Regions from separate parts of the Caballeronia sp. SL2Y3 genome, predicted to be linked through region 1. Evidence: riboswitches for the same ligand, from Rfam matches in the RefSeq annotation. Region 1 holds a riboswitch; the other holds the start of a gene.
The links. Region 1 has a riboswitch for thiamine pyrophosphate ahead of LDZ26_RS11660 (FAD-dependent oxidoreductase). Riboswitches for the same ligand answer to the same signal wherever they lie in the genome.
Positions count from the first base shown of each region.

Region 2: linked by a shared signal. The riboswitch ahead of thiC (phosphomethylpyrimidine synthase ThiC) and the one ahead of LDZ26_RS11660 (FAD-dependent oxidoreductase) in region 1 are both predicted to bind thiamine pyrophosphate.

Region 1 is NZ_CP084260.1:2,466,366-2,469,778, reverse strand. It holds gene LDZ26_RS11665 (ABC transporter ATP-binding protein/permease) at 1-1,353, opposite strand, end outside; TPP riboswitch at 1,635-1,757, shown strand; gene LDZ26_RS11660 (FAD-dependent oxidoreductase) at 1,956-3,086, shown strand; gene thiS (sulfur carrier protein ThiS) at 3,107-3,304, shown strand; gene LDZ26_RS11650 (thiazole synthase) at 3,324-3,413, shown strand, end outside.
Region 2 is NZ_CP084260.1:935,997-939,409, reverse strand. It holds gene LDZ26_RS04380 (DUF4397 domain-containing protein) at 1-157, opposite strand, end outside; gene LDZ26_RS04375 (EamA family transporter) at 486-1,421, opposite strand; TPP riboswitch at 1,726-1,868, shown strand; gene thiC (phosphomethylpyrimidine synthase ThiC) at 1,996-3,413, shown strand, end outside.

The sequences.
Region 1 (3,413 bases):
CTGCTGCGGCACGAACATGAGCTTCGCATCGACGGGCGCGTCGATGGTGCCGTCGCCGAACGGCCACAGGCCCGCGAGCGCGCGCATCAGCGTGCTCTTGCCCGAACCCGACGGCCCGACGACGAGCCAGCGCGAACCCGGCTCGATCGAGACATCCGCCACGCGTGATAGTGGCGTGCCGTTCGGAAGCGCGAGCATGAGACCGGTGGTCGTCAGCGACCGCGTGCTCGTGTAATGCAGGTTGATGCCGCCGCGTTCGGTCGCGGGCGACGTTTCCTCGCGGATATGCGTCGAGCGCATGACGCGCTTGAATTCGCGCAGACGGTTGACGGTGGCGCGCCATTCGACGAGCGTCGAATAACTGTTGATGAACCAGGAAAAGGAATCGCTGACGGTGCCGAACGCCGACGAAATCTGCATCAGCACGCCGAACGAAAACGCGCCCGCGAAGTAGCGGGGCGCGGCGACCATGATCGGAAAGATGATCGCGATTTGCCCGTAGAAGGACAGCACGAAGGTCATGCGCTTCGTGTACTTCATGATGAGCCACCAGTTGTCGCGAATGCGCTGGAAGATGCCCTTGGCGTTGGCGGTTTCGGTGGCGATGCCGTCGTAGAACGCGATCTGCTCGGCGTTTTCGCGCACGCGGATCAGGCCGAAGCGAAAGTCCGCCTCCACTTTCTGCTGCTGGTAGTTGATCGACACGAGCGGATGCCCGACCTTCTGGATGATGAGCGAGCCGAGAATCGCGTAAAGCGCGGCGGCCCACACCATGTAGCCCGGAATGACGAGCGGCTTGCCGAAGAGCGTCAGCGTCAGAGCGCCCGCGAGCGTCCACAAAATGGTGATGAAGGTGACGAGCGTGACGAGCGTCGATAGCAGGTCGAGCGACAGCGTAAGCGTGGTGGTCGCGAAGGATTGCAGGTCGTCGCTGATACGCTGGTCGGGGTTGTCGGCGAGACGGTCGCGTTCGATGCGGTAGAACGCCTTGTCGCCGAACCATTGTTCGAGATACCGGTTCGTGAGCCATTGCCGCCAGCGGAACGCGAGCATCTGCCGCAGATAGCGCCCGTAGACGGCGAGCAGAATGTACGCAAACGCGAGACCGGTGAAGATCAGCAGCAAGTGCGGAAAGTCGCGCACGTTCTTGTTTTGCAGCGCGTTATAAAAGTCCGCGTTCCAGCTGTTGAGCCGCACGTTGATCCAGACGACCGTCATGTTGATCGCGATGATCGCGACCAGAAGGCCCCACGCGACGCCGCGCTCTTCCGAGACCCAGTAAGGTTTGATGAGGCTCCACGCCGATACGTCATCCGCCTTCTGCTGCGTGCTTTCGAGATTCGAGTTGACCATGACCTTGTGTTCGGGTGCGCCGGATCGCCGGCGGGTTGAGACGGTGTCGCTTGCCGTGCGGCGCGCGGCATCGACGTGCGCGCAGCCAGTTCCGGGTTCGCAGATTGTTGTGATGCTGCCTTAACTGTCGCTTAATTCGGCCCGATCGTCCGATGAACCGGTGTTCGGGGCATTGTGCCAGAGTGCCGCCGGCCGCGACCGAAGCGGCACGACGGGAGCGGTGCGGCCGAAGCGGGCAATCCCGGTTTGCAGCGGCTTTGCCTTTTATGCTCTAATGATCTGCGACGAAACAGGGGTGCTTCGCGCGACGTCACTGGCAACGGTGGCCGGCGCGGCGAGGCTGAGAGAGACCCTTTGCACCCGATCCGGGTAATACCGGCGAGGGAAGTTTCCGGAGAACGCGCGTTCGCCGCGCCATTCCTCCAGTCTCTTCCGGTCTTCCTTTTCCGCTCGGTGCGTCTGACGGCCGCCGTGCAGGTCTCTCCTCCGCTGATTCGCCACGTTAGTCAGTTAGTCAATCGGTATGCCGCTTCCTGCGGCGACGCTCGCTTTCGTGAGGCGACGCACGGGACCGGATGAGGAGACATCGGATTGTGAACAGCATGGAACAGGGCGACGCGCGCCGGCCGGACTTCGCGGTAATCGGCGGCGGGCTCGTCGGGCGGCTCGTCGCCTGGCAGCTTGCGGGCGCGGGGCACGGCGTCGCGCTCTACGAACGTGGCGACGAGGCCGGCTCGCAGTCGGCCGCGTGGGTCGCCGCGGCCATGCTCGCGCCGCTCGCAGAAGCGACGAGCGCGGAGCCGCTCGTCGTCGAGCTTGGCGCGGCGTCGCTCGCGCGCTGGCCGAATGTGATCGCGGCATTGCCCGAGCGGGTCTTCTTTCAGCGCAACGGGACGCTCGTCGTGTGGCACGGCGCGGATCGCGCGGAAGCGCCGCTTTTCGAGCGCCGGCTGCGGGCGAACGCCCCGGCCGCGCTGCTCGACGGCGGTTTCGTCAAGCTCGCGGGCGCTCAGGTCGCCGAGGCGGAACCGGCGCTCGGCTCGCGCTTCGCGCAGGGCTGGCTGCTGCCGCACGAAGGCCAGCTCGACAACCGGCAGGCGCTCAAGGCGCTCGCGGCGGGGCTGGCGGCGCGCGGCGTGCGCACGCTCTGGAACACGCCGGTCGATGCCATGCCCGATGCACGCTGGATCATCGATTGCCGCGGTCTCGGCGGCAAGCCCGCGTGGCCCGCGCTGCGCGGCATTCGCGGCGAAGTGGCGCGGGTGCATGCGCCGGGCATCGGGCTCACGCGGCCGGTGCGCTTGCTGCATCCGCGCTATCCGCTTTACATCGCGCCGAAGCAGAACGACGTCTACGTGATCGGCGCGACGGAAGTGGAGGGCGAGGACATGTCGCCCGTCAGCGTGCGCTCGGCGCTCGAATTGCTGAGCGCGGCGTTCGCCGTGCATCCGGGATTCGGCGAAGCGCGCATTCTCGAACTCAACTCGCAATGCCGGCCGACGCTGCCGGATCATCGTCCGGCCATCGTCTGGGACGGCGCGCAGACGCTGCGCGTGAACGGGCTGTATCGGCACGGCTTCATGATCGCGCCCGAAGTGGCCGATGCCGCCTGCGCGCTCGCCGATGCGCTCATCGGAGAAACGGTGCGCGACGCCGCTTCGTTCGCGCAGTTCCGCGCCGATGCCACATGGCCCGAGCTGCTGCACGGCGCATTCGCGGCCGTGCCCGCGTGACAGCATTCAGAGAAAGACCCATGAACATCCACATCAATCAGCGCGAGTTCACCTTGCCCGACGCCGCGACCGTCACGGACGCGCTCGCCGCGTTCGGCGCGAAGCCGCCGTTCGCGGTCGCGCTCAACGGCCAGTTCGTCGCGCGCGGCGAGCACGGCACGAAGACGCTCGCGCCGGGCGACAAGCTCGACGTCGTTTCGCCCGTCGCGGGCGGCTGAACCCACGAAGGATTCCATCATGACCACACAGACCGCCGACGTCCTCACGCTTTACGGCCAGGCGTTTCCGAGCCGCGTGCTGCTCGGCACGTCGCGCTATCCGTCGCTG
Region 2 (3,413 bases), 1.3 Mb from region 1:
AGAAGTCGACGTTCGGGCCGCTCGGAATCGCGTGGACGAAATGAACCTGCGCTTGCGTGAGGCCGAGTTCCTTGCCGACGTCGTCCGAACTTCCGCCGCATGCGGACAAGAGCGAAGCGACGGCAGCGAGCGCCGTGACAGTGCGGATGAGCTTCATGTGCCACCTTCCTTTTTGTGATCGTTGATGGTGTCGTGAAGGCTGCGGACGGCGGGCGGCTGGCCCGCTACGCCGCGTCCTCGCCGAAAGGAACGCGTCTTTGTTTCATCGGAATGACGCGCCTCGCGGGTGGCGCACATGGAGCAACAGCCGTGCCCTTTTGCGGTGCGCGAGCGCGCGACTTCGGCTGGAAGCCTTATCGCGCAAGGCCGCCGCTTTCATTAGAGGATTCGTTCGGGGCGTAAGAGCACAGCGGCGTGTGCGCGCCTTCGAGCGCTGCGTGAGCGTCGTTCTTACAAGCGAGGCGAACGGAACGCCGAAAACGCGATCACACCAACCCGCGCCTTCGATAATCGAACCAGAAAGAAAGCGCGACGCTCAGCAGAATGACGACCGTCGCAATGACGGTCCAGCGCGTGATCGCCTCGCCGAGCAACAGCGCGCCGAGCAACACCGCGACCACCGGGTTCACGTACATGCAGCTGCTCGCGATGATCGGGCTCGTATGCCGGATCAGAAAGCCGTAGGCGACATACGCGGCCATCGTTCCGACGAGCATCAGATACAGAAACGACAGCCCCGGCACGAAGCCGATGCCCGTTAGCCGCTCGCCAGAGAGCAACGCGACCGTCGTCGAAATGGAACCGCCGAGGCCGATCTGCAGCGCCGTCGACATGAAGAGGTCCGACGGCAGCTTCACGCGGCTCGCCAGGTGCGCCCCGCCCGCCCAGAAGATCGCGCCGCACAGAATCGCGATGCTGCCCGCGGTCGAGCCGGAGCCCGAATCGCCGTGATTCAGCAGCACGATGCCGACGAGCCCGAGCCCGACCGCCACCCACTCGCCCTTTGCAATCCGCCGGCCCGTGAGCGCGGCGATGATCGTCGCGAAAAGCGGCACGGTGGCGACCATCACGGCGGCGGTCCCGGTCTCGACGGTGCGCATGCCGTAGGCGAGCATCCCGCTCGACAAGCCGACGAGCAGCGTGCCGACGAGCGCGGCATTGCGCGCTTCGGCCAACGTCGGCCAGACCGGCTTGCGGCGCGCCGCGAACACGAAGAGCCCGATGCCCGCGAACAGATTGCGCAAGCCGGAAAGCAGAAGCGGCGGAAACGACGCGAGCGACAGATGCACGGCGAGGTACGTCGAGCCCCACACGAGATAAACGACGGCGAGCGCGAGCGCGACTTGTCCCTTGTGCGAACGCGGCGCGCGAAACGGAAAACGATCGGGCAGTGAGAACGGCAAGCGCGGCGGCTTCGACATGTGTTATCCGGCCAGCGTGCAAGACCGAGCCGTGTCTTCGATCCGACAGACGGCAACCGAACGGGCGAGAAAAGCGTCGCGACAAACGAGACAGGACGACATGGCGAAACAGTTGGATGCGAACGCGGGCGCAGAGAGAAACAGCGGGCGACGCGGGGCGTCGATTGCGGCTGCCGGGCGGTCAGGGAAAACACGCAGGCCGGGGCGAGCGACATTATGCAGTAAGCGCCCCGCGCGAACGACGAATCGCCCGACGAATTTTCGGATGGTTGCCAACACGCCACGCTGCGGTGTATGGTGGCGGCTGCTAACGCGGGGGTCCTGCGTTGCGCATCGCGATTGCGGCCGGTTTCATCGAGCGCAGTCGCCTCGCGCGGCGCGGGTGAGAAATACCCTTTGAACCTGATCTGGATAATGCCAGCGCAGGGAAGCGTTCGGGTTTCGACAGTCGCGCCGCATCAGACTCCTTCTTCCGAACCCGTACCTTTCCGTCTCGTTCCTCCCTGTTTAGCTCCTGAGTCAGCCGAGCGCTGCAACGCTCGCATGTCAAAACGTCCCACAGGAGAGACAGCACATGAATGCCAATCCCAAGTTTCTGTCGGAAAACGCCGTCGTCGATGCCGCCGCCATCGCGCCGCTGCCGAACTCGCGCAAGGTCTACGTGACCGGCTCGACGCCCGACATTCGCGTGCCGATGCGCGAGATCACGCAGTCGGACACGCCGGACGGCTTCGGCGGCGAAAAGAATCCGCCGGTGTACGTGTACGACACGTCCGGCCCGTACACCGATCCGGACGCGAAGATCGACATCCGCTCGGGACTGCCCGCGCTGCGCGCCGGCTGGATCGAGAAGCGCGGCGACACGGAAGAACTCGCGGGCCTGTCGAGCGAATTCGGCCGCGAGCGCGCCGCCGATCCGAAGACGGCCGAACTGCGCTTTCCCGGCCTGCACCGCAAGCCGCGCCGCGCCGTCGCAGGCAAGAACGTCACGCAGATGCACTACGCGCGCGCGGGCATCATCACGCCGGAGATGGAATACATCGCCATCCGCGAAAACCAGCGTCGCGCCGAATACCTCGAAAGCCTGCGCAAGAGCGGCCCGAACGGCGAGAAGCTCGCGCAGATGATGGGCCGCCAGCATCCCGGCCAGGCGTTCGGCGCGGCGGCGTTCGGCAAGGACGCGGCAAAGGAAATCACGCCCGAGTTCGTGCGCGACGAAGTGGCGCGCGGCCGCGCGATCATTCCCGCGAACATCAATCATCCGGAAAGCGAGCCGATGATCATCGGCCGCAATTTCCTCGTGAAGATCAACGCGAACATCGGCAATTCGGCGGTCAGCTCGTCCATCGGCGAGGAAGTCGACAAGATGACCTGGGCGATCCGCTGGGGCGGCGACACGGTGATGGACCTGTCCACCGGCAAGCACATCCACGAGACGCGCGAGTGGATCATCCGCAATTCGCCGGTGCCGATCGGCACGGTGCCCATCTATCAGGCGCTCGAAAAGGTCAACGGCAAAGCCGAAGACCTCACGTGGGAAATCTTCCGCGACACGCTCATCGAGCAGGCGGAGCAAGGCGTCGACTATTTCACGATTCACGCGGGCGTGCGGCTGCAATACGTGCCGCTGACGGCGAACCGCATGACCGGCATCGTGTCGCGCGGCGGCTCGATCATGGCGAAGTGGTGCCTCGCGCATCACAAGGAGAGCTTCATCTACGAGCACTTCGAGGACATCTGCGAAATCATGAAGCAGTACGATGTCTCGTTCTCGCTCGGCGACGGCCTGCGCCCCGGCTCCATCTACGACGCGAACGACGAAGCGCAGCTCGGCGAGCTGAAGACGCTCGGCGAACTGACGCAAGTCGCGTGGAAGCACGACGTCCAGGTGATGATCGAAGGCCCCGGCCACGTGCCGATGCAGCTCATCAAGGAGAACATGGACCTGCAGCTGCAATGGTGCGACGAGGCGCCCTTCTACACGCTCGGGCC